Regions from separate parts of the Kitasatospora sp. NPDC030952 genome, predicted to be linked through region 1. Evidence: riboswitches for the same ligand, from Rfam matches in the RefSeq annotation. Region 1 holds a riboswitch; the other holds the start of a gene.

The links. A riboswitch is a leader RNA that binds a small molecule or an ion and turns the genes downstream of it on or off. The one in region 1 is predicted to bind glycine.
Region 2: linked by a shared signal. The riboswitch ahead of gcvP (aminomethyl-transferring glycine dehydrogenase) and the one ahead of gcvT (glycine cleavage system aminomethyltransferase GcvT) in region 1 are both predicted to bind glycine.

What each region holds. Positions count from the first base shown of each region.
Region 1 covers NZ_JBVIFM010000003.1:37,868-53,415, reverse strand. Annotated here, with positions in the region: gene ACZ47G_RS07890 (L-serine ammonia-lyase) at 1-1,324, opposite strand, end outside; gene glyA (serine hydroxymethyltransferase) at 1,523-2,791, opposite strand; gene gcvH (glycine cleavage system protein GcvH) at 2,875-3,255, opposite strand; gene gcvT (glycine cleavage system aminomethyltransferase GcvT) at 3,354-4,490, opposite strand; glycine riboswitch at 4,734-4,839, opposite strand; gene ACZ47G_RS07870 (enhanced serine sensitivity protein SseB C-terminal domain-containing protein) at 5,027-5,833, shown strand; gene ACZ47G_RS07865 (enhanced serine sensitivity protein SseB C-terminal domain-containing protein) at 5,949-6,884, shown strand; gene ACZ47G_RS07860 (ABC transporter permease) at 7,366-8,355, shown strand; gene ACZ47G_RS07855 (ABC transporter substrate-binding protein) at 8,423-10,201, shown strand; gene ACZ47G_RS07850 (ABC transporter permease) at 10,301-11,311, shown strand; gene ACZ47G_RS07845 (ABC transporter ATP-binding protein) at 11,308-12,378, shown strand; gene ACZ47G_RS07840 (ABC transporter ATP-binding protein) at 12,413-13,459, shown strand; gene ACZ47G_RS07835 (trimeric intracellular cation channel family protein) at 13,532-14,191, shown strand; gene ACZ47G_RS07830 (IclR family transcriptional regulator) at 14,097-14,873, opposite strand; gene ACZ47G_RS07825 (cysteine desulfurase family protein) at 15,030-15,548, shown strand, end outside.
Region 2 covers NZ_JBVIFM010000022.1:131,471-147,018, forward strand. Annotated here, with positions in the region: gene ACZ47G_RS31075 (dienelactone hydrolase family protein) at 1-400, shown strand, start outside; gene ACZ47G_RS31080 (MFS transporter) at 463-1,746, shown strand; gene ACZ47G_RS31085 (HAD domain-containing protein) at 1,847-2,386, shown strand; gene ACZ47G_RS31090 (CPBP family intramembrane glutamic endopeptidase) at 2,364-3,179, opposite strand; gene ACZ47G_RS31095 (glutamate-cysteine ligase family protein) at 3,249-4,754, opposite strand; gene ACZ47G_RS31100 (hypothetical protein) at 5,132-5,704, shown strand; gene ACZ47G_RS31105 (DUF5999 family protein) at 6,140-6,331, shown strand; gene gcvP (aminomethyl-transferring glycine dehydrogenase) at 6,461-9,361, opposite strand; glycine riboswitch at 9,466-9,597, opposite strand; glycine riboswitch at 9,599-9,702, opposite strand; gene ACZ47G_RS31115 (PRC and DUF2382 domain-containing protein) at 9,927-10,994, shown strand; gene ACZ47G_RS31120 (MFS transporter) at 11,210-12,703, shown strand; gene ACZ47G_RS31125 (DNA polymerase IV) at 12,853-14,238, opposite strand; gene ACZ47G_RS31130 (SanA/YdcF family protein) at 14,311-15,033, opposite strand; gene ACZ47G_RS31135 (MerR family transcriptional regulator) at 15,135-15,548, opposite strand, start outside.

The DNA.
Region 1 (15,548 bases):
CCTTGTACTTGATCTTCATGTCGGCCCCGGTCTCCTTCATCGTCTTGATCGCCTTGTCCAGCGAGACGTGGTGGCGCCCGTCGCCGCGCAGCGCCATCCGGGCCGCGGTGACGGCCTTGACCGACGCCATGCCGTTGCGCTCGATGCAGGGGATCTGGACCAGGCCGCCGACCGGGTCGCAGGTGAGGCCGAGGTTGTGCTCGATGCCGATCTCGGCGGCGTTCTCGACCTGCTCGGGGGTGCCGCCGAGGACCTCGGCGAGGCCGCCCGCGGCCATCGAGCAGGCGGAGCCGACCTCGCCCTGGCAGCCGACCTCGGCGCCGGAGATGGAGGCGTTCTCCTTGAAGAGCATGCCGATGGCGCCGGCCGCGAGCAGGAAGCGGACGATGCCGTCGTCGTCGGCGCCCGGGATGAAGTTCAGGTAGTAGTGCAGGGTGGCGGGGATGATCCCGGCCGCACCGTTGGTCGGGGCGGTGACCACCCGGCGCCCGGAGGCGTTCTCCTCGTTGACCGCCATCGCGTAGAGGGTGACCCACTCCATCGCGTTGGCCGGCCCGATCCCCTCGGCGCGCAGCGCCCGGGCGCCCGCGGCGGCCCGGCGGCGGACCTTCAGGCCGCCCGGCAGGATGCCCTCGCGGCTCATGCCGGCCCGCACGCACTCCTGCATCACGGACCAGATCTCCAGCAGCCCGGTGCGGATCTCCTCCTCGCTGCGCCAGGCCTTCTCGTTCTCCAGCATCAGGCCGGAGATCGACAGCCCGGTCTCCCGGCTGAGCCGGAGCAGTTCGTCGCCGGTGCGGAAGGGGTACTTCAGCACGGTGTCGTCGGGCTTGACCCGGTCCGCGCCGATCGCGTCCTCGTCCACCACGAAGCCGCCGCCGACCGAGTAGTAGGTCTTCTCCAGCAGCGCCGAGCCGTCCGCCGCGTACGCCCACAGGGTCATCCCGTTGGCGTGGTACGGCAGCGAGCGGCGCCGGTGCAGGACGAGCTGGTTGTCGGTGTCGAAGTCGATCGGGTGCTCGCCGAGCAGGTTGAGGCGCTTCTCGGCGGTGATCCGCTCGACGTCCTTGTCCGCCTGGTCGACGTCGACGGTGCGGGGCGAGTTGCCCTCCAGGCCCAGCAGGACGGCCTTCGGGGTGCCGTGGCCGTGGCCGGTGGCGCCCAGTGAGCCGTACAGCTCGGCGCGCACCCCGGTCACCCGGTCCAGCAGGCCTTCGGAGCGCAGGCGGCGGGCGAACATCCGGGCGGCGCGCATCGGGCCGACGGTGTGGGAGCTCGACGGGCCGATGCCGATGGAGAAGAGGTCGAAGACGCTGATGGCCACGGGGACGTCCTTGTCTGGGTCTCGTGGAAGGACAAAGCGGGTGCATGGGACGGGGCACCGCGCGCGTACTGTCCAGTGTGCGCGGTGCCCCGGAAACGGCAGGTGGCCGGGCGCCGTGAGGCCGGTCACCCTCCTCCGACGATCCGACGATCAGAAGACCAAGCGGTCAGATGGCCAGACGGCCGGAGGATCAGACGATCAGAGGTTGGGGTAGAGCGGGTACTTCTCGGCCAGGGCGGTGACCCGGGCCTTCAGCGCGGTGGCGACGGTCTCGTCGAAGGCGGGCTTGAGCGCCTCGGCGATGATGTCGGCGACCTCGCGGAAGTCCTCGGCCTGGAAGCCGCGGGTGGCCAGGGCCGGGGTGCCGATCCGCAGGCCCGAGGTGACCATCGGCGGGCGGGGGTCGTTCGGGACGGCGTTGCGGTTGACGGTGATGCCGACCTCGTGCAGCCGGTCCTCGGCCTGCTGGCCGTCGAGCTGGCTGTTGCGCAGGTCGACCAGGACCAGGTGGACGTCGGTGCCGCCGGACAGCACGGACGCGCCGGCCTCGGCGACGTCGGCCTGCAGCAGGCGCTCGGCGAGGATCCTGGCGCCGTCCAGGGTGCGCTGCTGGCGCTCCTTGAACTCCTCCGAGGCGGCGACCTTGAAGGCGACGGCCTTGCCCGCGATGACGTGCTCCAGCGGACCGCCCTGCTGGCCGGGGAAGACCGCGGAGTTGATCTTCTTGGCGTACTCGGCCTTGGACAGGATGACGCCGCCGCGCGGGCCGCCCAGGGTCTTGTGGGTGGTGGTGGTGACCACGTCCGCGTACGGCACCGGGTTCGGGTGCAGGCCCGCGGCGACCAGGCCGGCGAAGTGCGCCATGTCGACCATGAGCAGCGCGCCGACCTCGTCGGCGACCCGGCGGAACGCGGCGAAGTCGAGCTGGCGCGGGTAGGCGGACCAGCCGGCGATGATCAGCTTCGGCTGGTGCTCCTTGGCCAGGCGCTCGACCTCGGCCATGTCGACCTGGCCGGTCTTCTCGTCGACGTGGTACGCGACCACGTTGTAGAGCTTGCCGGAGAAGTTGATCTTCATGCCGTGGGTCAGGTGACCGCCGTGGGCCAGGTTCAGACCCAGGATGGTGTCGCCCGGCTGGATCAGCGCGAACATCGCGGCGGCGTTGGCCTGGGCGCCCGAGTGCGGCTGGACGTTGGCGTGCTCGGCGCCGAACAGGGCCTTGATCCGGTCGATCGCGATCTGCTCGACCACGTCGACGTGCTCGCAACCGCCGTAGTAGCGGCGGCCGGGGTAACCCTCGGCGTACTTGTTGGTGAGCACCGAACCCTGGGCCTCCATGACCGCCACCGGGGCGAAGTTCTCGGAGGCGATCATCTCCAGCGTGGTCTGCTGGCGGTGCAGCTCGGCGTCGACCGCGGCGGCGATCTCCGGGTCGAGGGCGTGCAGGGACTGGTTGAGAACCGTCATGGTGTGGTCTTCCCGGGGAGGAGAGCGGAGGGACGGTGGGGTGCGGGACGGACCGCCGTGCTGCGGCCCGTCCCGGCGGGGGCTCAGCCCTCGGCGTGGGTGAGCGCGTCGTACTCGGCGGCGCTGAGCAGCGTGTCGGTGGCCTCCACGCGGACCTTGAACAGCCAGCCGCCCTCGAACGGGGCGCTGTTGACCAGGCTGTTGTCGTCCAGGACGTCCTGGTTGACCTCGGTGACCTCGCCGGTCACCGGGGAGTACAGGTCGCTGACCGACTTGGTCGACTCCAGCTCGCCACAGGTGTCGCCGGCGGTCACGGTGTCGCCGACCTCGGGGAGCTGCACGTAGACGATGTCACCGAGGGCGTCGGCGGCGTGCTTGGTGATGCCGACCGTCGAGACACCGTCCTCGGCGGCCGTCAGCCACTCGTGCTCCTTGGTGTACTGCAGGTGCTGGGGGTTGCTCATGGCGTCATTCTCCAGGATGGGAAGCGGGTACGACGCAGCGGGCCGCCGCGCGGACGGCTCCGACGTGCGCCTATGGGAAAACCGGGGTCGGCAGGGCCTCAGCGGGCGCGCTTGTAGAACGGCAGCGCCACGACCTCGACCGGCTCGTGCTTGCCGCGCACGTCCACCGCGACGGCGGTGCCGGGGGCGGCGTGGGCCGCGTCGACGTAGGCCATCGCGATCGGCTTGCCCAGGGTCGGGGACGGCGCGCCCGAGGTGATCCGGCCGATCGGGGCGCCGTCGGCGGAGACCACGGTGTACTCGGCGCGCGGGACCCGCTTGCCCTCGGAGACCAGGCCGACCAGCACCTTCGGTGCCCCACCCTGAGCACGCAGCGACTCGGCCGCGGCGGCGGCCTGCTCCAGCGCCTTGCGGCCGACGAACGCGCCCTCGTTGGTGGTCTTGTCGAAGCGGACGACCCGGCCCAGGCCGGCGTCGAACGGGGTCAGGTCGGTGGACAGCTCGTGCCCGTACAGCGGCATGCCCGCCTCCAGGCGCAGCGTGTCGCGGCAGGACAGGCCGCACGGGACCAGGCCGCGGCCCTCGCCGGCGGCGGTCAGCGCCTGCCAGACCGGCTCGGCGTCGACCGGCCGGCAGAAGATCTCGAAGCCGTCCTCGCCGGTGTAGCCGGTGCGGGCCAGCAGCACCTCCTTGCCGGCCACCTGGGCCGGGAGGATCGCGTAGTACTTCAGGCCGGGCAGGTCGGCGTCGGTGGTCTCCGCCAGGATGGCGGTGGCCTCCGGGCCCTGGACGGCGATCAGCGCGTAGGTGTCGCGGTCGTCGGTGACGACGGCGTCGAAGCCCTTGGCGCGGGCGATCAGCTCGTCCAGCACCAGCTGGGCGTTGGAGGCGTTGGCGACGACCAGGAAGGCGTCCGCGCGCAGGCGGTAGACGATCAGGTCGTCCAGGATGCCGCCGTCCTCGGCGCAGATCATGGTGTAGCGGGCGCGCAGCTCGCCGAGCGCGGAGACGAAGCCGACCAGCGCGTGGTCCAGCATCTCGCCGGCCTGCGGGCCGGTGACGGTGATCTCGCCCATGTGCGAGAGGTCGAACAGGCCGGCCTTGGTGCGGACGGCGAGGTGCTCCTCGCGCTCGCTGCCGTAGCGCAGCGGCATGTCCCAGCCGGCGAAGTCGGTCATGGTCGCGCCGAGGGCGCGGTGCAGCGCGTCGAGCGCGGTCAGGCGGAGGGACGACATGGCCAGGAACTCCTCGGTCGGGGCACTCAGGGGCGCGCGCCGGACCGGACCCGCTCGGGGCCGACCCCGCGCGCGGGCATGCGGCGGCGTGGGTCTCCCCATCTGTCGTCGAACCTGAGAGCTTCGCCGCCCGCCTGCCCTCAGCCGGTGCCAGCATCGGCTGGTTCCAGCATCGGGGACAGGGCGGCGGCTTGCACCGTGGGTGGGCGTACGGCGGGGCCGTACGCCGCTTTCCAGATGTGCCTAACCCGCGCGGTAGGGGGGCCTGAGAGATTCCGGGGAGGACTTGCTCCTTCGGCGCCGGCCGTGCCCCGATGAGGGGCACTCCGGGCTCTCCCGCGCGGGTTCGAGCGGCCGGTGTGGAGTTGTGGGGGCCCGCGGCGCATGCCGTCGGACGCGCACATCATGGCACGTCCTCGCGGAGGAGGGGAGAGGGGACCCGGTCACACGACGCCAAGGCGAACACGGGCCCTAAACTCTTGCGCGTCGGCGCAGCAGTGGGCGGCCGACCCGGCGGCAGGCCGGATCGGCGGCGCATGGAGTACCCGGTGGAGCAGCAGCAGGGGTGGGGCGGGCCGGAGGCGGCGCCGTCGGGCGGCGCGTGGCCGGCGAACGAGCTGGAGCAGGTGCTGACGGCCGCGCTGGGCGACCCGGGGGCGACCCCGCGGGTGGTCGAGGTGCTGGCCCGCAGCCAGGTGTGGATCCCGCTGCCGGCCGGGGGCGACCCGGCCGGGCAGGGGCTGGACCTGCCGACCATCGAACTGGCCGGGGCCCCGTACGTGCCGGTGTTCTCCTCCCAGGAGGTGTTCCTGCGGCAGGCGCCGGGGATGGCGTTCGCGGTCGCGCCGGCCTGGGAGTTCGCCCGCGGGCTGCCGCTGGGCGTGGGCATCGCGGTCAACCCCGAGGCGGCGGTGGGCATCCCGGTGCCGCCGCAGGGGGTGGCCGAGCTGCGCCGCGGCCCGCGCGGGGACCGCTGGGAGCACACCGAGAACGCGCCGGAGGGGCCGACCGGTGGCCGGGTGGCGCTGCGCGAGCCGGTTCCGGGCGAGGACCCGGAGTACTTCCTGGCCGCGTGCCGGGCCGAACTGTCGTCCCTGCCCGGAGTGTTGACCGCGCGCCGGGCACTGGCCAGCATCGAGGGCGAGCCGACGGTGATGTTCGTGGGGGTCCAGCTGGATCCGGCGGCCCCGGCCGACCCGGGCGCGGTGAACGAGGCGCTCGGGCGGGCGCTGGGAACCGCGCCGCTGCCGGGGGGCGTCCACCTCGTGCTGCTCGACCTCGCCGACGACCCGGTGGTCGAGTGGCTGCTGACCCGGGTCATGCCCTTCTACTCGCGGGTGTGAGCGGGGATCGTTCACAGGCACGTCGCCGTGGCGGCGGCCGGTGCGGCGCCATAGGGTGCGTGCAGGCGGCTGACGGGCCGGCGGGTTCAGGAAAGAGGCGCGGCGAGGTGGGCGCATGAGTGCGGGAACGGGAGCGGGCGGGGTGCCGGGGCCCTGGGGCCAGGCACCGGCCGGGCACCCGGCAGCGGATCCGGGCGTGTTGGAGCAGGCTCTGCGCGAGGTCGCGCCGGAGCGCTACGACGCGTACGAGCGGCTGCTGCACGCGCTGGCCGAGGGCCGGGTCTGGATGCTGCTCTGGCACGGCACGCCGGGCAGCCCGGACGCGCAGTACGGGAACATGGAGATCAGCGGCCACGGTTACGCGCCGGCCGTCACCTCGCCCGAGCAGCTGACGGCCTCCGGCTGGGCGCGGGCCCATGAGGTCATCTCCGGGCGGGAGATCGCCGCCTCGCTGTACCGCACCCGCTGGGGCCTGTGGCTCAACCCGCACGCGCCGGGCGGCGGGGTGGGGGTGCCGTGGGCGGACCTGCGGCGGGTCGCCGCGGGCCTGGACCGGCTGCCGGCCGGGCCGTTGAAGCTGAGCGAGCCGCAGGTGAACGCCCAGCAGTTCTTCGCGCTGCTGGAGCGGCAGGCCGGCGAGGTGCGCGCGGTGCGGGCGCTGCGCCGGGCCTGGGTGCAGCCGGCGGTGGGGGAGCCGTACCTGGCGATCGGCCTGGACCTGTACGAGAGTTCGCCGCCGGCCGTGGAGGCGGTGCGGGCGCTGATGCAGCGGGCGATCGCGGTGGCCCCGGAGGGGCTCGCGGTGTCCACGGTGGCGATGGCGGACGAGTACGACCCGGTGGCGCTGTGGATGCGCGCGAACGCCCGGCCGTTCTTCGACCGGGAGGCGGGCCGGCCGCCGACCGGTCCGTACCCGCCGGTGCCGCCGCCGTACCCGGGGCAGTCGATGCCGGGGCAGCCGACCCCGGGGTGGACGCACGGCGCCCAGCAGTCCGCGCCGGGTTGGGGTCACCAGCCCCAGCGACAGTGGCCCGGCTACCCCGGCCGCTGATTGCCGAAACCGGTTGCCGAGACCGGTTGCCGGACCAGTTGCCGAAATCTCCGACACGAAGCCGACTTGATGCGCCATCAGGTCGGCTTCGGTGCTTTCCGGACGAATCTTCCATCGCCGTCGATGACGCATCTTGACATGGCTCTCGCACCCGTGTGAAGAGGTATATGCCGAAGACCGGGGAGGTGCATGCGGGCAGATCACAGTTGGGCATCTGTCGCTTGGCAGGGCTGGCGCAAGCCAGTTCGGATGGCAGAGAGTTCTGCGCAACGCACCGCGCGTACTGGGAACCCCACGAAGGTGAACGCGCAAGCCGACCGCTCGATCCATGCGACGCCCATCCCGCATGGAGGCAGTGCCCGTGCACGACGCACTGCCGCGACCACCTGCTCCTAGCACCTCCGCACGTCCGCAGCCGTACCGCCGAACCGGCGCCCGGCACCCGTGGGCCGGCCACCGTCGGCGAGGGGACCAACTGACCATGACCGCACCCATCACTACCGCCGGGAACGAACCCGAGGCACCCGCCTCCCCGAGCCCGGCCAAGACGATCGAGGGCCGCTCCCTCGGTCGGATCGCCTGGACCCGCTTCAAGCGGGACAAGGCCGCTGTCGCCGGCGGCATCGTGGTGATCCTGCTGATCCTCCTGGCCGTCCTGTCCGGGCCGTTGGAGTCGCTGTTCGGGCTCAACCCCGACCAGCCCAACCCGGACCTGCTGGACGCCGACCTCGGCGGACTCCCGCTCGGGGACTGGGGAGGGATGAGCGGGGACCACCTGCTCGGCGTCGACCCCCTGCAGGGCCGTGACCTGCTCGCCCGCGTGGTCGACGGCTCCTGGGTCTCCCTGCTGGTCGCCTTCGGCGCGACCCTGCTGTCCAACACCATCGGCACCGTGCTCGGCGTGATGGCCGGCTACTACGGCGGCTGGGTGGACACCCTGATCAGCCGGCTGATGGACGTCTTCCTGGCGTTCCCGCTGCTGCTGTTCGCCATCGCGATCTCGGCCTCGCTCCAGGGCGGCGCGTTCGGCCTGCACGGCCTCCCGCTGCACATCCTGGTGCTGATCTTCGTGATCGGCTTCTTCAACTGGCCCTACATGGGCCGGATCGTGCGCGGACAGACCCTCTCGCTGCGCGAGCGGGAGTTCGTGCACGCGGCCCGCAGCCTCGGCGCCCGCGGCCCCTTCATCCTGTTCAAGGAGCTGCTGCCCAACCTGGTCGGCCCGATCCTGGTCTACTCGACCCTGCTGATCCCGACCAACATCCTCTTCGAGGCCGGGCTGAGCTTCCTCGGCGTCGGCATCCAGCCCCCGCAGTCCTCCTGGGGCGGCATGCTCGCCGACGCGAAGAACTACTACCAGGTGGACCCCCAGTACATGGTGGTCCCCGGTGTCGCGATCTTCATCACCGTGCTCGCGTTCAACCTGCTCGGCGACGGGCTGCGTGACGCCCTCGATCCCAAGAGCAACTGACCCGAGAGCAACTGACCCGAGCGTCAGGCCCTCCCTCCTCCACATCCTCAAGGGGTTGATCTCACCCATGCGTAGGTCCCGTACCGCCGTGCTGACCGCCGTGGCTGCCGCCGCGGTCCTGGTCGTCACCGGCTGCTCCTCCAGCACCAAGGGCAGCGGTGGCAGCTCCTCCTCGGCCGGCTCCAACGACAGCAGCGGCGGCGGCGCCGACGCGGCCACCAAGCAGATCGTCAACGCCTCGGACAAGAAGGGCGGGACGGTCACCTACGAGATGAAGGGCACCCCGGACTCCCTCGACCCGGGCAACACGTACTACGCGTACATCTACAACTTCTCGCGCCTGTACGGCCGTCCGCTGACCACCTTCAACCCGGCGGCCGGCGCCGACGGCAACAAGCTGGTCCCGGACCTCGCCGAGTCGCTGGGCCAGCCCAGCGCCGACGGCCTGACCTGGACGTACAAGCTGCGGGCCGGCCTGAAGTACGACGACGGCACCGCGATCACCTCCAAGGACGTCAAGTACGCCGTGGAGCGCTCGAACTTCGCGCCCGAGGTGAACTCCAACGGTCCGACGTACTTCCACGACCTGCTGGTCGACAACCCGGACAAGTACCAGGGCCCGTACAAGGACAAGACCGGCGACCTGAAGTCGATCGAGACCCCGGACGACACCACGATCGTCTTCCACCTCCAGCACCCCTTCGCCGACTTCGACTACCTGGTCAGCGCCCCGCAGACCGTGCCGGTCCCGCAGGCCAAGGACACCGGTGCCGACTACGTGAAGCACATCGTGTCCTCGGGCAGCTACAAGTTCGAGTCCTACGAGGACGGCAAGCAGGCCGTCCTGGTGCCGAACACCAACTGGGACAAGAGCACCGACCCGATCCGCAAGCAGCTGGCGGACAAGATCGTGCTCAAGATGAACATCGACCAGGCCACCATCGACAAGGACCTGATCGCCGGCAACGCCCAGGTCGACCTGGTGGGCGGCGGCGTCGACCCGCAGACCCAGGCGCAGATCCTGCGCGACCCGAAGCTCAAGGCCAAGACCGACAACGCCTACGGCGGCCGCCTGGTCTACATGGCGATCAACAGCAAGGTCGCGCCGTTCGACAACATCGACTGCCGCAAGGCCGTCCAGTTCGCGATCGACAAGGTCGCGGTGCAGACCGCGCTCGGCGGCCCGATCCGCGGCCAGGTGGCCAGCACCGTGCTCCCGCCGGACATCCCGGGCCACCAGGACTTCAACCTGTACGAGACCCCGGGCAACAAGGGTGACCAGGCCAAGGCCAAGGACGCCCTGAAGGCCTGCGGCAAGGATGGCGGCTTCAAGACCGTGCTGTCCGCCCGCACCGAGCGCGCGACCGAGGTCGCCGCGGCCACCGCGATCCAGGCGCAGCTGAAGAACATCGGCATCGACGCCGAGATCCAGCAGTTCCCGCAGGGCAAGTACCTGACCGACTCGGCCGGTGCCCCGCAGTACACCGAGGACCACAACATCGGTCTGATGATGATGCAGTGGGGCGTCGACTGGCCGACCGGCTACGGCTTCCTGCAGCAGATCGTCGACGGCCGCGCGATCAAGGCCTCCGGCAACAGCAACCTGGCCCAGCTGAACGACCCGGCCGTCAACAAGATGATCGACGACGCCGCGGTCAACCCGGACCGGGCCGGCCGCGAGAAGATCTACGGCGACATCGACAAGAAGGTCATGGAGTCCGCGGTGTACGTCCCGCTGACCGACTTCAAGGTCTTCCTGTACCGCCCGGACAGCGCGACCAACATCGCCTCCACCCCGGCCTTCTCGGGTGAGTACGACTACCTGAACATCGGCACCACCAAGTAAAGAGCCTGGCTCCGCATCCCTGAAGGCAGGTGAAGGCAGCGGCGCCCGCCGCCGTCCGGCAGATCCCGGACGGCGGCGGGCCGCCGGAGCCGCCCAACTGTGTTTGCCTACATCATCCGCAGGATCCTCGCGGCCGCGGCGCTGCTGGTCGTCGTCAGCGCGGTCACCTTCGCGATCTTCTTCCTGCTCCCGCGCATCGCCGGCGAGACCACCGACCAGCTGGCCGCGCAGTACATCGGGAAGAACCCCTCGCCCGAGGCGATCCAGGCGGTCAAGCAGAACCTCGGCTTCGACCAGCCGCTGTACACCCAGTACTGGAACTTCCTCAAGGCGCTGGTCAGCGGCGCCGAGTACAAGTTCGGCCCGGAACCGGCCACCTGCCACGTGCCCTGCTTCGGCTACTCCTTCAAGAACCACCTGGAGGTCTGGCCGGAGATGACCAGCCGGATCCCGGTCACCATCTCGCTCGCCATCGGCGCGGCCGTGCTCTGGCTGATCTCCGGCGTCACCACCGGCGTGATCTCCGCCCTCAAGCCGCGGTCGATCTTCGACCGGCTGTCCATGGGCATCGCCCTGGCCGGCGTCTCGCTGCCGGTCTTCTTCACCGGCGCCCTGCTGCTGACCCTGTTCAGCTACGAGTGGCCGATCCTGGACAACCTGGAGTACGTCGACTTCACCGCCGACCCGCTGATGTGGGCCCGCAACCTGATCCTCCCGTGGATCTCGCTGGCCTTCCTCTACTCCGCGCTCTACGCCCGGCTCACCCGCGCCGGGATGCTGGAGACGATGAGCGAGGACTACATCCGCACCGCCCGGGCCAAGGGCCTGGTCGAGCGCAAGGTGGTGGTCAAGCACGGGCTGCGCTCCGCGCTCACCCCGATCGTCACCATCTTCGGCATGGACCTCGGCCTGCTGCTCGGCGGTGCGCTGATCACCGAGCAGGTCTTCTCGCTCAAGGGCATCGGCCAGTTCGCCGTCCAGGCGATCTCCGACAACGACCTGCCCAAGATCCTCGGCGTCACCCTGCTCGCCGCCTTCTTCATCGTCGTCTGCAACCTCGTGGTCGACCTCCTGTACGCGCTCGTCGACCCCCGCGTGAGGCTCTCGTGACCGACCTCCAGAAGACCCCGGCGGACGAAACTCCCGCTCCTCTGGGAGACCCCTTCCTGTCCGTCCGCGACCTGCGGATCCACTTCGACACCGACGACGGCCTGGTCCGCTCGGTGGACGGGGTCAGCTTCGACCTGCACAAGGGTCGCACCCTGGGCATCGTCGGCGAGTCCGGCTCCGGCAAGTCCGTCACCTCGCTCGGCATCATGGGCCTGCACCGCTCCAAGCGGGCCCGGATCAGCGGCGAGATCCTGCTCGACGGCGAGGACCTGATCGCGGCCGGACCGGACCGGGTGCGCCAACTGCGCGGCCGCGAGCTGGCGATGATCTTCCAGGACCCGCTGACCGCGATGCACCCGTACTACACGGTCGGCGCGCAGATCATCGAGGCGTACCGGGTGCACCACCCGAAGGCCTCCAAGAAGGAGGCCAGGGCCCGCGCGATCGAGATGCTCGACCGGGTCGGCATCCCGCAGCCCGACCGCCGGCTGGACGACTACCCGCACCAGTTCTCCGGCGGCATGCGCCAGCGCGCGATGATCGCCATGGCCCTGGTCAACGACCCCTCGCTGCTGATCGCCGACGAGCCCACCACCGCCCTGGACGTCACCGTCCAGGCGCAGATCCTGGACCTCATCCGCGACCTCCAGCAGGAGTTCGGCTCCGCCGTCATCATCATCACCCACGACCTCGGGGTGGTCGCCGAGCTCGCCGACGACATCCTGGTCATGTACGGCGGCAAGTGCATCGAGCGCGGCCCGGCCGAGAGCCTCTTCGACGCGCCCGAACATCCCTACACCTGGGGCCTGTTGGGCTCGATGCCGCGCCTGGACCGGGAGCTGCAGGAGCGGCTCGTGCCGGTCAAGGGCACCCCGCCCAGCCTGATCAACGTGCCGTCCGGCTGCGCCTTCCACCCGCGCTGCCCGTACGCCGCCCTCACCGGCGGGCGCTCCGCGAGCGAGGTCCCGGTGCTGACCGAGGCCGCGCCCGGGCATGTCGCGGCCTGCCACCTGCCGGCCGGCGAACGGCACCGCATCTTCGCCGAAGAGATCGCGCCCAGGCTGTGAGCCCGGCCTCGTACCACCTTTCTGGAGAGAACCGATGACGGACACTCAGGGGGCCACGATCCCTTCGCCGGCGCCCGCCCCCGACCGCGAGCCGCTGCTGAAGGTGACCGGCCTGACCCGGCACTTCCCGATCCGCGGCGGACTGCTGCGGCGCCAGACCGGCGCGGTGCGGGCCGTCGACGGCATCGACTTCACCGTCAACGCCGGCGAGACGCTGGGCGTCGTCGGCGAGTCCGGCTGCGGCAAGTCCACCATGGGGCGGCTGGTCACCCGGCTCGACGAACCCACCGGCGGGACGATCGAGTTCGAGGGCACCGACATCAGCCACCTGGGGGCCGGCGCGCTGCGGCCGCTGCGCCGCGACATCCAGATGATCTTCCAGGACCCGTACTCCTCGCTGAACCCCCGGCACACCGTCGGCACCATCGTCAGCGCGCCGTTCAAGCTCCAGGGCGTCCATCCGGAGGGCGGCGTCAAGAAGGCCGTCCAGGACCTGCTGGAGCTGTGCGGGCTCAGCCCCGAGCACTACAACCGCTACCCGCACGAGTTCTCCGGCGGCCAGCGCCAGCGCATCGGCATCGCCCGGGCGCTCGCGCTCAAGCCGAAGATGATCATCGCGGACGAGCCGGTCTCGGCCCTGGACGTGTCGATCCAGGCGCAGGTGGTCAACCTGCTGGACGACCTCCAGCAGGAGCTGGGCCTGACCTACCTGATCATCGCCCACGACCTCTCGGTGGTCCGGCACGTCTCCGACCGGGTGGCGGTGATGTACCTCGGCAAGATCGTCGAGATCGCCGACCGCGACTCGCTCTACCGCAGCCCGATGCACCCGTACACCAACGCCCTGATGTCGGCCGTCCCGGTGCCCGACCCGCGCCGGCGCCAGCAGGGCGGGCGCGAGCGGATCCTGCTCAAGGGCGACGTGCCCTCGCCGATCAACCCGCCCAGCGGCTGCCGGTTCCGGACCAGGTGCTGGAAGGCGCAGGACGTCTGCGCCTCGCAGGAGCCGCCGCTGGCGGCGCTGAAGACCGGGCACCAGGTGGCCTGTCACTTCCCCGAGCGGAGCGAGGGGAACGATTAGGCACAGCCCGGAGAACGCTGCTGACTGGGGCCGTAGCGGAGGGGGAGGTTCCGCGCAGGTCATAGTTGTGTGGTGACCTCGCAGATCTTCCCCTCCGACGTGCAGCAGTCGCTGGACCTCGTCGGCATCTTCGTCTTCGCGCTCTCCGGAGCGCTGCTCGCCGTCCGCAAGAACATGGACATCTTCGGGATCTGCGTCCTGGCCGAGGTCACCGCGCTCGGCGGCGGGGTGATGCGCGACCTGGTGATCGGCGCCACCCCGGTGGCCGCCTTCACCAACCTCGGCTACTTCCTCACCCCGCTGGCCGCCGGGCTGGTGGTGTTCTTCCTGCACCCCGAGGTCGAGCGGATCAACCGGGCGGTGCAGACCCTGGACGCCCTCGGCCTCGGCCTGTTCTGCGTCACCGGCACCGCCAAGGCGCACGACTACGGGCTGGGCGCGGTCGCCGCCGTCGCGCTCGGCATGGTGACCGCGGCCGGCGGCGGGGTGATCCGCGACGTCCTGGCCGGGGAGATCCCCTCGCTGCTGCGCTGGGACCGCGAGATCTACGCCGTCCCGGCCCTGGTCGGCGCCGCCCTGGTGGCCGTGCTGATCGGCGCGAACCGGCTCACCGGCGCCACCGGCACCGCCGCCGCGCTCACCGCCTTCGGGCTCCGGATGCTGGCCCTGAAGTACGGCTGGCGCGCCCCGCGGGCCTGGCACCGCAACGGTTCTCGCACCAGCGAGGAGTAGGCGAGCCGCCGTACGCGAGCGAGATCGCCTCGGCCGTGCAGAGCAGCTCCGGCAGCATCCGGGCCAGCTCCGCCGGCGGCACCTGGCCGGCCGGGGCGCTCAGCGCGCAGGCCGCGACCGTCCGCCCGCCGATGCCCGCGACCGGCGCGGCCACGCAGGTCACCGGCTCCCGGTGCTCGGCCGACTCGGCCGCCCAGCCCCGGCGGCGCACCGCCGCCAGCTCGGGCGGCAGCTCCTCCTCGCGGGCGCCGTCGGCCGGCAGCCCGGCGAGCAGCACCCGCCCGACGGCCGTCCCGGTCACCGGGGCGCGCCGGCCGATCCGGGGCGGCCGGCCGGCCGACGGCCCGGACACCTCGTCCAGGTAGAGCACCTCGCCGTCCTGCAGCACGGCCAGTTGGACGGTGTAGCCGCAGCGGGCGTTCAGCGCGGCCAGGTAGGGCGCGGCCACCTGCCGGACGTCGAAGTCCTCCAGCGCCCGGTGGGCCAGCGACAGCACCCGGCCGCCGACCCGGTAGCGCAGGTCGGGCTGGCGCCGGACGAAACCGTGCTCCTCCAGGGTGCGCAACAGCCGCAGCGCGGTGGACTTGTGCACCCCGAGGCGGCTCGCGGCCTGCTCCAGCGAGAGCGGCCCGTCGTCGAGCGAGCCGAGCAGGGTCAGCGCGCGGTCGACCGACTGCGACATGGTGCCCCCCTGGACTGGCTTGAGAAGTGTTCGTCAGGCTAACCGCTGCCCGGCGCAGTGGTACAAACCAGTGCCGGACGCCGGCGTCCGGCGGGTGGCCGGATCGGTGCAGGCTCTGGATCGGTCCGCCGGAGCTCCCTCTACAATCGGGGGGTTATGCCATACCTGGACCATGCGGCGACCACGCCGATGCTGCCCGAGGCGATCGCCGCGATGACGGCGCACCTGGGGGTGGTCGGCAACGCCTCGGCCCTGCACGCGGCCGGCCGCCGGGCCCGCCGGGTGGTCGAGGAGGCCCGCGAGTCGCTGGCCGAGTCGCTGGGCGCCCGCCCCAGCGAGATCGTCTTCACCGGCGGCGGCACCGAGTCCGACAACCTGGCGGTCAAGGGCCTGTACTGGGCCCGCCGGGACGCCGACCCGGCCCGCACCCGGGTGCTGTGCAGCCCGGTCGAGCACCACGCGGTGCTGGACGCGGTGCACTGGCTGTCCGAGCACGAGGGCGCCGAGGTCGAGTACCTGCCGGTGGACGCGCTGGGCCGGGTGCACCCCGAGGCGCTGCGCTCCTCGATCGAGTGCGACCCCTCCTCCGTCGCCCTGGTCACCGTGATGTGGGCCAACAACGAGGTCGGCACCGTCCAGCCGGTGCGCGAACTCGCCGCCGTGGCAACCGAGTAC
Region 2 (15,548 bases), on a different contig from region 1:
CCTGCTCGCGCTGGACGACGTGGTCGGCGACGCGGTCGGCGTGGTCGGCTTCTGCATGGGCGGCGGCTTCGCCCTGGTGCTGGCCGCCCGGGCCGGCGACCGGGTGGCCGCCGCGGTCCCGTTCTACGGCCTCCCGCCGGACCCGGACTTCGACTACCGCGGCCTGACCGCCCACGTCCTGGGCCACTTCGGCGAACTCGACGGCTCCATCCCGATGGCCGCCGTGGACGAGGCCGCGATCCGGATCGGCGAGGCCACCGACGTCCGCCCCGAGATCCACTTCTACCCGGCCGGGCACGCCTTCATGAACGACGAGAACCCGCTCGGCACCCACGACCCCCTGCAGGCCCGGATCGCCTGGCGGCGCACCCTCACCTTCCTCTGGGGCCACCTCGGCTGACGCACCGGACGGGTGCCGAAACCCGATGGACACCTGTACGAACTCCGGCCATAGTCACCGGGGTGCCCACCCCACACCCGCCGCGAGCCCGCCGACTGTCCTGGGCGAGCCGCAACTTCCGGATCCAGACCGCCGCCACCGTGATCAGCGGCCTCGGCAACGCCGGCGCCCCCATCGCCACCGCCTTCGCCGTCCTCGGCAACGGCGGCGGCGCCGCCGAGATCGGCTACGTCACCGCCGCCCGGCTGGTGCCCACCGTGCTGCTGGTGGTGGTCGGCGGCACCCTCGCCGACCGGCTGCCGCGCCACCACGTCATGGTCGCCGCCAACCTGTTCAGCGGCGCCTCCCAGGCCGTCCTGGCCGCCCTGGTCCTGGCCGGGAACGTCCAGCTGTGGCAGCTGCTGGTGCTCTCCGCCGCCGGCGGCGCCGGCTACGCGCTCTACTCCCCCGCCGCCGGGGGCATGATCATGCAGGCCGTCCCCCGGGAGCACGCCGCCCGGGCCTTCTCGGTCTTCCGGATGGGCCAGAACGCCGCCCAGATCGGCGGCGCCGCCCTCGGCGGGGCGCTCACCGCCGCGGTCGGCCCCGGCTGGGTGCTCGGCCTGGACGCCCTCTGCTTCCTGGCCGCCGCCGGCCTGCGGTTCCTCCTGGAGGCCGAGTCCGCCCCCGCGCCCACGGGCGGCGGCATGCTGCGCGACCTGCGGGAGGGCTGGCAGGAGTTCGCCTCCCGCCGCTGGCTCTGGGTGATCGTGCTGCAGTTCGCCGTGGTGGTGGCCTGCATCAACACGGTCGAGTCGGTGTACGGGCCGACGGTGGCCGAGCAGCGCCTGGGCGGCGCGGGCGCCTGGGGTCTGGCGATGTCCGCCTACGGCGTCGGCCTGGTGGTCACCGGTCTGCTGATGGCCCGTTGGCGCCCCCGCCGGATCCTGCTGGTCGGCAACTGGGGCGTGTTCCTGTTCGGCGCGCCCGCCCTGGCCCTGGCCGCCGGCGCACCGCTGCCGGCACTGGTCGCCGCGATGTTCCTGTCCGGCGTCGGGGTGACCGTCTTCGGCGTCAACTGGATGGTCGTGCTCCAGCAGGAGATCCCGGAGGAGATGTTCTCCCGGGTCTCCGCGTACGACGAGCTCGGCTCCTACTCGCTGGCCCCGGTCGGCACCGCGCTGGCCGGCCCGGTGGCCGCCGCGCTCGGCCTGTCCGGCGCGCTCTGGGCCTGCGCCGCGCTGTGCCTGCTGCTCAGCGCCGCCGTGCTGATCGACCCGCAGGTCCGCCGACTGTCCCGCCGCGCTCCCCGTCGGAGCACCCCGGACGCACCGGTGCCCGCGAGCGAGCCCGCGCCCGCGCCGTGAGCGCCCTGTGCGCCCCGCGTGCGCCCGTCGAAGAGCAACCACCGGTACGGGTGGTTCGTCCGACCAGGTAGGAAACACCATCCACTTGGGGGGCCCACCGGTGCCGAAGCCACTGCTGTTCCTGGACGTCGACGGGGTGCTGAACCCGGTCTGTCCGCATCCGGACGCCGGGTTCGACTCCCACACCCTGCTGGGCTACGCCGTCCTGCTCGCCGCCAAGCACGGCGCCTGGCTGCGCGAGCTGGCCGGCACCTACGAACTGGTCTGGGCCACCACCTGGGAGAAGCACGCCAACGACCACATCGCCCCGGCGATCGGCCTGGACCCGCTCCCCTTCGTCCGCTTCACCGGCTACGTCCCCCAGCCCGGCGACCCGCGCGTCCCGCTCATGGAGCTGTTCTCCGCCCGCAAGTGGGCGCCGCTGCTGCGCTACGCCGAGGGCCGGCCGTTCGCCTGGGTGGACGACGTCATCCCGTCCCGACTGGTCCGCCACTCGATGTGGCGCCGCGACCGCCTGCTGCTGCCGATCGACCCCGGCCAGGGCCTGGAGCGCCGGCACGTCGACCGACTGCTCACCCGCCCGCCGCGCGGCCACGCGCTGCCGGCCGGCGGACCGCTCAGGGGGTCGGCAGCCAGCTGACGTGCCCGGCGAGCAGCGCGTACCCGACGAAGGCCACCGTGTCGATCAGCGCGTGCGCCGCCACCAGCGGCATCACCCGCCCCCAGCGCCGGTACAGCAGGCAGAAGACCGCCCCCATCACCATGTTGCCGACCAGCCCGCCGACCCCCTGGTACAGGTGGTACGAGCCGCGCAGCACCGAGCTGGCCACCACCACCGCGGGCCAGGACCACCCGCGCTGCGCCAGCCGGCGCAGCAGGTAGCCGAGAACGACGACCTCCTCCAGGATGGCGTTCTGCCAGGCCGACAGCACCAGCACCGGCACCCGCCACCAGACGTCCGGCAGTCCCGAGGGCGCCACCGTCAGGTTGTACCCGGCGGCCTGCGAGGCCAGGTACAGCGCCAGCCCGGAGCCGCCGATCGCCGCCGCGACGCCCGCGCCCCGGCCGAGGTCGCGCAGCTTCTGGCGCAGGTCGAAGCCCAGCACCCGCAGCGAGGCGCCCTCGCGCACCAGCAGGTAGCCGACCAGCACCACCGGCATCAGCCCGCGCGCGATGGAGTAGAGCTGCCACACCAGGTCCAGCCAGGGCCGCCCGGGCGCGCGCGAGCCGTTCAGCGTGGCGACCTGCTGCCCGAGGTGGATCGGTTCGGTGAGCGAGCCCGCGAAGCTGATCACCGCGCTGATCCCGCTGGCCCCGAGCGACAGTCCGAGGACGATCAGCAGTTCCACGCCGAGCAGGCGCGGGGTGGGCGGCGCGCTCTCCGGCGCGGTCGAGCGGGTCGTCACGGGCGCTCCATCGAACGGATGCTCCATCGAACGGGTGATGGCTCCGGCGGTCGGCCGACGACCGGAGCGATCATCCTGACACAGTCCCCGGAGCGCTCAGCCGACCGGCCAGGTGTGCACCGGCTCGCCCCCGCGCATGTGCTCGGCGTAGCGCCTGGTCATCGCGGCGAGCGCGGCCGGGCGGTCCATCCCGTACCGCTCGCGCAGCCGGTGGAAGGTGGCGCTCTGCCAGGCCGCGCCGTTGGTGCGGCGCAGGCAGCGCTGCTCGATGATCCCCAGGTAGCGGTCCCGGTCGGCGGGCTCGACGCCCCACTCGTCCAGGCCCTGGTAGGCCATCGGCAGCAGCTCGTTGAGGACCAGGTCGACCGCCGACACCGTCTGCAGTCCGCCGCCGCGGCCGGCCCGGCCGGAGCGCGGCCACTGGAACACCGCGTCGATGCCGTACCGGGCGCCCTGCCGGAAGTTCTCGTCCGCCCGCTCGAACGGCAGCCGGGTCCAGATCGGCCGGGGCTGCTCGGCGAGCACCCGCACCAGCCCGTAGTAGAAGGCGGCGTTGGCCAGGGTGTCGGCCACCGTCGGCCCGGCCGGCAGCGCCCGGTTCTCCACCCGCAGGTGCGCGACCCCGCCGGAGACGTCGTACACCGGCCGGTTCCAGCGGTAGATGGTCCCGTTGTGCAGCCGCATCTCGGCGAGCCGGGGCGCGCCGCCGGAGGCCAGCACCTTCAGCGGGTCCTCGTCGTCGCAGATCGGCAGCAGCGCCGGGAAGTAGCGCAGGTTCTCCTCGAACAGGTCGTACGCCGAGTCCACCCAGCGCTCGCCGAACCAGGTGATCGGGCGCACGCCCTGGGCCTTGAGCTCCGCCGAACGGGTGTCACAGGCCTGCTGGAAGAGCACCGGACGGGTCTCCCGCCACAGCTCCCGCCCGAACAGGAACGGGGAGTTGGCACCGAGCGCGAGCTGCGGCCCGCAGATCGCCTGGGCGGCGTTCCACACCGAGGAGAACCGCTCCGGGGTCACCTGGAGGTGCAGTTGCAGCGAGGTCGCGGCGGCCTCGGCGACCATGGTGATCGACTCCAGCTGGAGGTGCTCGACGCCCTCGATGTCCAGCGCGATGTCCTCCCCCCGGGCGGCCAGGATCTGGTCGCTGAGCAGGCTGTACCGCTGGTTGTGGCTCATCGCGTCCAGCCCGGTGTGATCGTTCTCCAGGGTCGGCAGGATGCCCACCATGACGATCCGGGCGCCGGCCTCGGCCGCCTGCCGGTCGGCGTAGCGCAGTCCGGTGTCGATCTCCTCGCGCAGCTCCTCGAAGACGTGCCCGCAGAGCCGGTGCGGCACGATGTTGACCTCGATGTTGAACTGGCCCAGCTCGGTCTGGAAGTCGCTGGAGCCGATCGCGCTCAGCACCTGGGCGTTGCGCATCACCGGCAGGCCCTGTTCGTCGGCCAGGTTGAGCTCGATCTCCAGCCCCATCACCGCCCGCGGCCGGTCGAAGCGGTCCTCGCGCAGCATCCGCCCGAGCGCGTCGAGGCAGGCCTGGAGCTTGAGCCGGTACTGCTGCCGATCCGCGAGATCCGCCCGAGTCGCCACGACCTTCTCGCCCACGGTCCCCTCCTCCTGAGACACCCGGCCGGTCGACCGTGCCAGCATCATGCCCACCTCGAAGATCGATACCCGAACGCGCCGACTGGCTTGCAATGCAAGGGATCTGACGGTGATTCAGGCCATCTGCAGACTTGCTCGGCGCCACCGCCTGTGATAAACAGATCACCCTGCGCATTTGTTCGATGAAGTCGCTGAGTTCGCACTGCGCTCCGGCCGGTCCGTTCCCCGCCCCGAGGCCCTCGTCGAGGGCGGCGACCGCGCCGGCGCCGCGATCCTGCACAACCGGACAAGGCCGGCCCCCCGTCACCGTAGACGCACCGCGCCGCGCCGGTATGCCGCACTCGCACGCCGATCTCACCTGGAGAGGCGGACCCGCCATGACCCTGCAGACCCCCCAGCCCCCACCGAGCGCCCTGCGCGCGGTGCTGGGCGCGCTCGACTCGGAGACCGCACTGCGCCAGCCCGCCGCCGCAGCGCTGCGTCACCCGACCGGTCCACTGCTCCCCGCGCACCCGCTCGCGGTGCACGTCCTCGACGGTCCGCACCCGGAACTGCCCAACGCCCGTCGGACGGGCTGGCGCTTCCTGATCAAGGACGGCCCGGAGGTGGCGGCCGCCGCCGAGGTGGTGCAGAGCGCCGAGGGCCACACCTTCTCCCACTTCACCGCCGGCCCGTACCTCTCCTCCACCGTCCGGGCGCTGCGCGAGGCCTGGCAACTCGCCCAGAGCTCCCGCTCCCGCAGCCAGCCCCGGCTGCTGACCTTCCCGGGCCAGTACGCCACCGCGCTCTGGCTGCACAGCCCCGACGCCGGCCCGTCCACCGACCTGCTGATCCCGCTGGCCCCGGCCCCGCTCGGCGTCACCGCGCACCGCGCCTACCCGGCCGCCGAACTGCTCCCGCTGCTCACCCGCGCCCCGCTCGCCCGGCCGCTGCTGCTCGGCTCCGCCTGAGCCCGCGCCACCCGCCGCACCGGCCGCCGGGCACCGTGCCCGGCGGCCCTTCGCCGTGCGCTCCGACGGCCGCTGACGGCCGATGACGGTCGTTGACGGCATCACCCGAACGGCTACCACCCGAGTGGGCCACCCGCCATGGCCCCGTCGGGCCATGCGCCGACTGACCCACCGGTGCGCGGATTCCCCCGGGCCCCACCTGAACGGGTGATCTCTGCCCCGGAGTTGTGGCGCATGTCACCAAATTGCTGCGCGCGCGAGCTCGGATGCCGACACTGGGAACTAGCGTGGAAGGACCACCTGTCCTACCCACTTGAGCATCGGTCAAACCTGGCTGATGCGCGGACAGGATCCGACCACCAGGCGGCTCCGGACGGCTCGACCTCCGGTGACCGCACCACGGGGAGGATCGCAGAGCGAAGCGAGGGTACGCGTATGTGCCAGCACCGTCCTGAGTGCCCGATGGCCGAGTCCGAGGACCGCGAGGCGGCCGTACCGGTGGCCTGCCACCCGGAGCAGGGCTGGAGCCTGCTCTGCAACGGCGTCGTCCTGTTCGAGGACACCGGAGAGCTGCTGCCCGACGGCCGGGTGATCGGCCCGCGCCGGCCCGTCGCCCACGCGGCCTGAGCCGACCCGGCCCGACGACCGTACGGCCGGAACCGTACGGCCCGGGCCCATCGGGCGGGGGGAGACACCGAGACGCAAAGGGCAGGGCCCTGGCAGAAACGTTCTGCCAGGGCCCTGCCGCGTTCCTGCTCAGACGCCGTACTCGTCCAGCGGCGGGCAGGAGCAGACCAGGTTACGGTCGCCGTACGCGCCGTCGATCCGGCTCACCGGCGGCCAGTACTTGTCCGCCGGGTTCACGCCCGCCGGGAAGACCGCCTCCTGCCGCGAGTAGCCGTGCGCCCAGTCGCCGGCCAGCGTGGCGGCGGTGTGCGGGGCGTTGCGCAGCGGGTTGTCGTCGGCGGCCCACTCGCCCGAGCCGACCTTGTCGATCTCGCCGCGGATCTCGATCATCGCGTCGCAGAAGCGGTCGATCTCGTGCAGGTCCTCGGACTCGGTCGGCTCGATCATCAGCGTGCCGGCCACCGGGAAGGACATCGTCGGCGCGTGGAAGCCGTAGTCGATCAGGCGCTTGGCGATGTCGTCCACCGTCACGCCCGTCTCCTTGGTCAGCGGGCGCAGGTCGATGATGCACTCGTGCGCGACCAGCCCGCCCGGACCGGTGTAGAGCACCGGGAAGTGCGGGGCCAGGCGCTTGGCGATGTAGTTGGCGTTCAGCACCGCGACCTGGGTCGCGTGCTTGAGCCCCTCGCCGCCCATCAGCCGGACGTACGCCCAGGAGATCGGCAGGATCGCCGCCGAGCCCCACGGCGCGGCCGAGATCGGGCCGACGCCGGTGGCCGGGCCGGCCTCCGCCTGCAGCGGGTGGTTCGGCAGGTACGGCGCCAGGTGGGCGCGCACCGCGACCGGGCCGACGCCCGGGCCGCCGCCGCCGTGCGGGATGCAGAAGGTCTTGTGCAGGTTCAGGTGCGACACGTCCGCGCCGAACTTGCCCGGCTTGGCGAGACCGACCAGGGCGTTCAGGTTGGCGCCGTCCACGTACACCTGGCCGCCGGCCTCGTGCACCAGGGCGCAGATGTCGGTGATCTGGGTCTCGTACACGCCGTGGGTCGACGGGTAGGTGACCATCAGCACCGACAGGTTGTCGCGGTGCTGCTCGATCTTGGCCTTCAGGTCCTCGACGTCCACGTCGCCGTCGACCAGGGTCTTCACCACGACGACGCGCATGCCGGCCATCACCGCGGAGGCGGCGTTGGTGCCGTGCGCCGAGGACGGGATCAGGCAGACGTCGCGCTGGGTGTCGCCGTTGGCGTGGTGGTAGGCGCGGACGGCCAGCAGGCCGGCCAGCTCGCCCTGGGAGCCGGCGTTCGGCTGGATCGAGACGGCGTCGTAGCCGGTGACCTCGACCAGCTGCTGCTCCAGCTGGCGGATCAGGGTCAGGTAGCCCGCGGCCTGGTCGACCGGCGCGAAGGGGTGCAGCTGACCGAACTCCGGCCAGGTCACCGCCTCCATCTCGGTGGTGGCGTTGAGCTTCATGGTGCAGGAGCCCAGCGGGATCATGCCGCGGTCCAGCGCGTAGTCCCGGTCCGACAGGCGGCGCAGGTAGCGCAGCATGGCGGTCTCCGAGCGGTGGCTGTGGAAGACCGGGTGGGTCAGGTACTCGTCCGCGCGCAGCAGCGCGGCGGGCAGCGCGTCGGCGGCCTCGGCGACCTCGACCGCGGGGACGCCGAACGCGGCCCAGACGCCGGCCAGGTGCTCGCGGGTGGTGGTCTCGTCGGTGGAGACCGAGATCCGGTCCTCGCCGTCCTGGAACACGTTGATGCCGTTGGCGCGGGCGGCCGCGGCGATCTCGGCGGCGCGGCCCGGGACGACGGCGGTGACGGTGTCGAAGAACTCGCCGTGCAGCAGCTCGACGCCGCCGGCCCGCAGGCCCTCGGCGAGGGCGGCGGCGTAGCGGTGGGTGCGCCGGGCGATGTCGGCCAGGCCGTCCGGGCCGTGGTAGACGGCGTACATCGAGGCCATCACGGCGAGCAGCACCTGGGCGGTGCAGATGTTGCTGGTGGCCTTCTCGCGGCGGATGTGCTGCTCACGGGTCTGCAGCGCCAGGCGGTAGGCGCGGTTGCCGTCGGCGTCGACGGAGACGCCGACCAGGCGGCCGGGCAGCGAGCGGGCGTACTCGGCGCGCACCGAGAGGTAGCCGGCGTGCGGACCGCCGAAGCCCATCGGCACGCCGAAGCGCTGCGAGGTGCCGCAGGCGATGTCGGCGCCCAGCGCGCCCGGGGACTTGAGCAGGGTCAGCGCCAGCAGGTCGGCGGCGACGGCGACGATCGCGCCCAGCCCGTGGGCCTGCTCGATCACCGGGGTGAGGTCGCGGACCACGCCGGTGGCGCCCGGGTACTGCAGCAGCACGCCGAAGACGCCGCGCTCGGCGATCTCGGCCGGGATGCCCCCGGACAGGTCGGCGACGACGACCTCGACACCGGTCGGCACGGCGCGGGTGTTGATCACCGCGACGGTCTGCGGCAGGGTCTCGGCGTCGACCAGGAAGACGCCGCCCTTGACCTTGGTCACGCGGCGGGCCAGCGCCATCGCCTCGGCGGCCGCGGTGCCCTCGTCCAGCAGCGAGGAGCCGGAGGTGGGCAGGCCGGTCAGGTCGGAGACCAGGGTCTGGAAGTTGAGCAGCGCCTCCAGGCGGCCCTGCGAGATCTCCGGCTGGTACGGGGTGTAGGCCGTGTACCAGGCCGGGTTCTCCATGACGTTGCGCAGGATCACCGGCGGGGTGAAGGTGCCGTAGTAGCCCAGGCCGATCATCGGCTGGAGCACCTGGTTGCGGCCGGCCAGCTCGCGCAGCTCGGCGAGGACCTGCGCCTCGCTGCGGCCCGCGGGCAGGTCCAGGGCGGTGATGGAACGGATCGCCTCGGGAACGGCGGTGGCGGCGAGCTCGTCCAGCGAGCCGTAGCCGACGGACGCCAGCATCTTCTCCTGCGCGGCGGCGTCGGGGCCGATGTGGCGGTTCTCGAAGGGGCTGGCCAGCTCAAGCTCGGTGAGGGTCGAGGCGCTGGTGGGGCGTCCCGCGTTCGGCTGGGCGTTCATGGTGGTCGAGGCCTCCTGGTCACGGACCGGCGGGGGTACGCACGCCGACCGGCCGACGCCGCTGCGGACAGCGGACCGGCCTGGGCGGACGGACCCGAAAGGCCTCCCCCTCTGTCATCGGGACCTGAGAGCTTCGCCCGCACGTCGCGCTGTGGCGCTCCGTCGGCTTGCACCGTCGGTGAGGGTGGTGATCGCCGGCTCCCGCGCCGACGCTCCTGCCCTGCTTTCCAGAGTGACCTATCCCGCACGGTACGGATGCCTGAGAGATTCCGGGGAGGAGTTGCTCCTTCGGCGCCTCGACCAGCGGTTTTCGCTGTCGGGGACTCTCCCGAGCGGGCTCGGCGGTCGCGGCCCAGGGTACCAGCGGGCGGCCCTGCGATCACGGGTGCGTCGGGTCGACTCCGGGTCTACGCGCGTCCCCCGTACGGAGCAGCGCGGACCCGTCCGGCCGCACCCCGGTCGCGCACGTCCGGTTCATGGCTTTTGGTGTGAAGTGGCGGACGGGACGGGTGCTCCGGCCGCCTTACCTGCGGGAGTTCCGCAGGCGCAGCGCTTGGAGGAAAGAGTGCAGACCGACATCGACCCCCGAGACCTCATCGGCCACAAGGCGGTCGACCGCAACGGAGACAAGATCGGCACGATCGACGAGGTGTACCTCGACGACGCCACCGGCCGGCCGGAGTGGGCGGCCGTCCGCACCGGCATCTTCGGCCGGGACGCCTTCGTCCCGCTCACCACGAGCGAGTTCTCCGGCGAAGAACTCCGGGTGCCCTACGACAAGTCGCTGGTCAAGGACTCGCCGGACTTCGGCGTGGGCCAGCACCTCTCGCCCGCCCAGGAGCTCCAGCTCTACCGCTACTACGGGCTCGACACCCCGGCGGACGGCCACCCGGCCAACGGTGAGCCCGCCCGGGCGGCCCAGCCCGACCTCGACTTCGGCACCACCACGGCCGCCGCGGTCGCCAAGCCGCTCGCCTTCCACTCCCCCGAACCCGGCCCGACCATGACCACCGTCGCCACCGCGACGACCACCAGCACCGACACCGCCACGGAGGCCCACGTGCGGACCCTCAGCACCCCCGCACCGGTCGCCAACGGCACGGTGACCGCGCCGACCGCCACCCCGGTGGTCGAGCCGAAGCACCAGCCGGTCCCGTCCGCGGTCGATCCGACCGGCACCGCCGCCGCCTCGGCCCCCAACGGCCCGGTCGAGATCACCTGCCGCGAGGAGCGCCTGGACATCACCACCGAGTGGCACGTCCTGGGCACCGCGAAGCTGCGCAAGTACGTGACCAGCGAGCAGGTCGAGCGCCGCGTCCCGGTGGTCCGCGAGCGGGTCCGGGTGGAGCGGATGCCGGTCGGCGACGCCGAGCGCGCCTCGCTCACCGAGAAGGAGATCGCCGAGGCGGTGGAGGAGGTCACCCTCCGTGAGGAGCGGCCGGTGGTCCGCAAGTACCTCGCCCCGATCGAGCGGGTCCGCCTGGTGGTGGAGCGCTACACCGCGGAGGAGGTCGTCCAGGACGAGCTCCGCCGCGAGAACGTCGAGGTCCACGACGACACCGCCGCGGCCGCCGAGCCGGACGCCCCGGTCATCGACGGCGCCCGCCCGTCCGCGCTGCGCCCCCTGGTCTGACCGACCCCGCACCAGCAAGGGCCTCGGACTCCGGTCCGGGGCCCTTCGCCGTGCCCGCCCCCGCGCCGAGCCCACCCGACCGGCCGTCAACGCCCGGTCCGCCGAAGGCAAAGCCTTCCCCTTTGCCAAACCTTAACCACTCGATATTTGACACTCTGAAGTATCTCCCTGCACAGTTACTTCAGTTCATTCACTATGTACGGGAGGAAGCAACCGTGAGTGAGGCACCACAGCCCACCACCGCGGCCGAGAAGCAGAGCAACGCCCGGGTCCTGCCGGCCCTCATCCTGGCGATGCTGTCGTTCAGCGTGGTGCAGACCGCGGTCGTACCGATCCTGCCGTCGCTGGCCAAGGAACTGGACGTCTCCGGCTCCAACATCACCTGGCTGATGACCGCCAACCTGCTGTCCGCGGCCGTGCTGACTCCCCTGCTGGGCCGCTTCGGCGACCTCCGGGGCCGCAAGCCCATGCTGCTGATCTCGCTGGCCGGCCTGGTCGCCGGTTCGGCGCTGGCGGTCAGCACCCACTCCTTCACCTGGCTGATCGTCGCCCGCGTCCTCCAGGGCGCCGGCGGTGGCGTGATGCCGCTGGCGATCAGCATCGTCCGTGACGAGCTGCCCAAGCAGAAGGTGACCGGCGGCGTCGCCGCCATCAGCGCCTCGATGGGCGTCGGCTCCGGCCTCGGCCTGGTCGCGACCGGCCTGCTGCTGGAGCACTGGAACTACAAGTCGATCTTCTGGATGGGCCTGGCCTTCGGCCTGCTCGCGGTCGCCCTGGTCGCCTTCCGCGTCCCGTCCGACCCGGTCGTCGACAAGGAGGGCGGCGCCGACCCGCTCGGCGCCATCACCCTGGCCGCCTGGCTCTCCGCGCTGCTGGTCGCCGTCAGCCAGGGCAACCACTGGGGCTGGACCTCCACCAAGACCCTCGGCCTGTTCGCCGTCGCCGCCGTGGTCGCCCTGATCTGGGGCGTCATCGAGACCAAGGTCGCCCACCCGCTGGTGGACCTGAAGATGATGGGCCGCCCGGCCGTCGCCTTCACCAACCTGGCCGGTCTGCTCATCGGCTTCGGCATGTACGGCTCGTTCATGGTCATCAGCAACTTCGCCCAGACCCCGGAGAAGCTGGCCCACTACGGCTTCACCGCGACCGTCCTGCACGCCGGCGTGATGCTGCTGCCGTCCGCGATCGGCTCGATGGTGGCCGCCCCGGTCGGCGCCGTGCTGATCGCCCGCCGCGGCCCGCGCCTGCCGCTGGTCCTCGGCGGCGTCCTCGGCGCGATCGCGATGGCCTACCTGGCGCTGCGCCACAGCGCCGAAGGCGACATCTACACCGCCTCCGCCATCTTCGGCCTCGGTATCGGCCTCGCCTTCGCCGCGATGCCCGCCTTCATCAACGGCGCCGTCCCGGTCGAGCAGAGCGGCATCGCCAACGGCATGAACTCCGTGCTCCGCACCGTCGGCGGCGCGATCGGCACCGCCGTGATGACCGCCATCCTGACCGGTGACACCATGAAGTTCCCGATCAAGCTGCCGGTGCAGATCCCCACCCTGGACGCCTACAAGCACGCGTTCTGGACCACGGCCGTCATCTGCGTCATCGCCGGCGTCGTCCCCTTCCTGATCCGTACCGTCAAGCCGGCCGTCACCGCCGTCGCCGGCGGCTCGGCCCGGCAGGACTCCAGCCCCGAGCTGGCCAAGACCGACGCCTGACGAGGCGTCCGGCCCGCGCGCTCAGGGACAGGACGCGCGGGCCCGGCCTCCGCTCGGTCGCGAGGGCATCACGACCGTCCGGGGACCGGCACGGTATGCGGCCCCACCCGGTACTCCTACCGGGTGGGGCCGTTCCGCGTTCTCCCGCTTCACTCCCCGTCGCCGGCGGGCTCCTCGGCCTGCCGCAGCGGCAGCGGCCGGGCCGGCTCCAGCTCCGGATCGTCCACCGAGAAGGTCCGCACCCGCCCCGGCCCGCTCCACGGCGTCTCGAACCGCACGGTCACCCGCCCGACCCCGCTGCCCTGCACCCAGCCCGGCCCCCACTCGGCGTGCCGGACGTCCTGTCCGGGCATCCAGCGCCGCACCACGGGCTCCTCCGGCTCCTCCTCGGCCACCGCCGCCTCGGCGACCTCGGCGTGCTCCGCCGCCTCCTCCCGGAGCGCCTGGGCGAACAGGTCCTCCTGGGTGTAGTCGGCCAGCTGGGCCACGCCCACCCCGAGCAGCCGGACCCCGCCGGTGATGTCCACCTGCTCCGCCAGGCGCCGCGCCGTCGCGGTGATCACCGCCTGGTCGTCGGTGGGCCCGCCCAGGGTCTCCGAGCGGGTCAGGGTCGAGAAGTCGAAGCGCCGCACCTTGAGCACCACCGTCCGCCCCGAACGCCCGGCCGCCCGCAGCCGCCGCACGCACCGGCCGGCCAGCGCCTCCACCTCGCGCAGCACCCGGTCCCGGTCGGCCAGGTCCACCTCGTAGGTGTCCTCCACCGAGACCGACTTGGCGTCCTGGTCGGCCACCACCGGCCGCTCGTCCAGTCCTATGGACATCTGGAAGACCCCGGCGCCGTGCGCCCGCCCGAGCAGCTGGACCAGCTCCGCCTCCCCCGCCTCCGCCAGGTCGGCCACCGTGCTCAGCCCGGCCCGCCGCAGCACCTGCTCGGTGGCCGGCCCGATCCCGGGCAGCGCCCGGACCGGCATCGGCCCGAGCACGGCCCGCTCCTGCCCGGGCTCGATCAGCACCAGCCCGTTCGGCTTGGCCTGCTCGGAGGCGATCTTCGCCATCAGCTTGGAGCCCGCCGCCCCCACCGAGCCGGTCAGCCCGGTGAACCGCTGGATGTCCGCCCGCAGGTCCTCCGCCAGGGCCAGTACCAGTTGCTCCCCGGTCTCGTGGTCCGCCTCCGTCAGCGCCGGACCGTACGGACCGGCCTCCAGGTCGACGAAGGCCTCGTCCAGGCTCAGCGGCTGCACCAGCGGCGACAGTTCGCGCAGCAGCCCCATCACGATCTCGCTGTTCTGCCGGTACGCCTCGAACCGCCCGGCCAGGAACGCCGCGTTGGGGCACAGCCGCCGCGCCTGCGCCATCGGCATCGCCGAGTGCACCCCGAACGTGCGCGCCTCGTACGAGGCCGTGGACACCACCCCGCGCCCGCCGAGCCCGCCGACGACCACCGGTTTGCCGCGCAGGCTCGGCTTGGCCGCCTGCTCCACCGCCGCGAAGAAGGCGTCCATGTCGAGGTGGATGATGCTCGGCAGAGATCGCACCCGCCGATCATCGCGCACGGGTCCGACAGTGCGTACGAACCCGGCCGACGCCCCACGGCCGGCCGCTCGCCGCTACCGCTTCGCGGCCTGGGCCAGCGCCTTCGGGATGCCGTCCTCCGTGGGCCCGAGGAACACCGGGTCCGGCCGCAGCCACACGTTCACCGCCGCCTTTCCCGCCCCGGCGACCTCCCGCAGCCCGCCGTACAGCCAGGTGTTGTCGTGCAGCTCCGGCACACCGACCGCGTACGAGCGGATGCCCGCCGCCTCGCACAGCGCCAGCGCCCGCCGGACGTGGAAGTCCTGGCTGACCAGCACCGCGCGGTCCACCCCGAAGATCCGGTGCGCCCGGGTGCAGGAGTTCCAGGTGTCGAAGCCGGCGTAGTCCCGCACCACCCGGTCCGCCGGGATCCCGTGCTCGGTCAGGTACTGGTACATCGCGTCCGGCTCGTCGTACTCGGTCCGCCCGTTGTCCCCGGTCACCAGGACGGCCTTCACCTTGCCCTCCCGGTACAGGTCCAGTGCCGCCACCAGCCGGTGCTCCAGGTACGGCGACGGCTTGCCCTGGTCCAGCCCGGCGCCGAAGACCACCGCGACCGGCGCCGAGGGCGCGCTCTCCACCGTGCCCACCCGGTCCCCCGCCGCGATCCACAGCCAGGCACTGGGCGCCAGCGCCAGCGAGCACAGCAGCGTCGCCGCCTGGAAGACCCTGCGCTGCGTCCGGCGCTCCCGCAGCCGCGCCCGGAGCCCCCCGGCCCGACGCCGCACCAGCTCCGATATCCCGGCGCCGACCTCCACGTGCCCCTCCCTCGATCGCTTTCACCAGGCAACACGACGAGGCCGTGAGCCGGAACGGTTCCCCGTCCGGGCCCACGGCCCCGTCGAAAACGATCGCCCGGTCAGACCGCCCGGTTGCGCCGCTGCGCCAGCTCGTCCGCCGGATCGTTGCCGACCAGCGTCTCGCCGGTGTCGGTCCGCTCCGCGTGCAGCCGACCGAGGGTCAGCTCCAGCTCGTGCCAGACCGCTCCCACCGCGATGCCGAACACCCCCTGACCACCCTTCAGCAGATCGACCACCTGCTGCGGCGTGGTGCACTCGTACACCGTCGCACCGTCACACATCAGCGTCAGCCCGGCCAGGTCGGCCTGTTCGGCGGACTGCAGATGGGCGACGGCCACCCGGATGTTCTGCAAGGAGACGCCCGCGTCGAGCAGCCGCTTGACGATCTTCAGCAGCAGGACGTCGAGGAAGCTGTAGAGCCGCTGACTGGTCGCCGGGTACGCGGTGCGGACGCTGGGCTCCAGCAGTCCGGT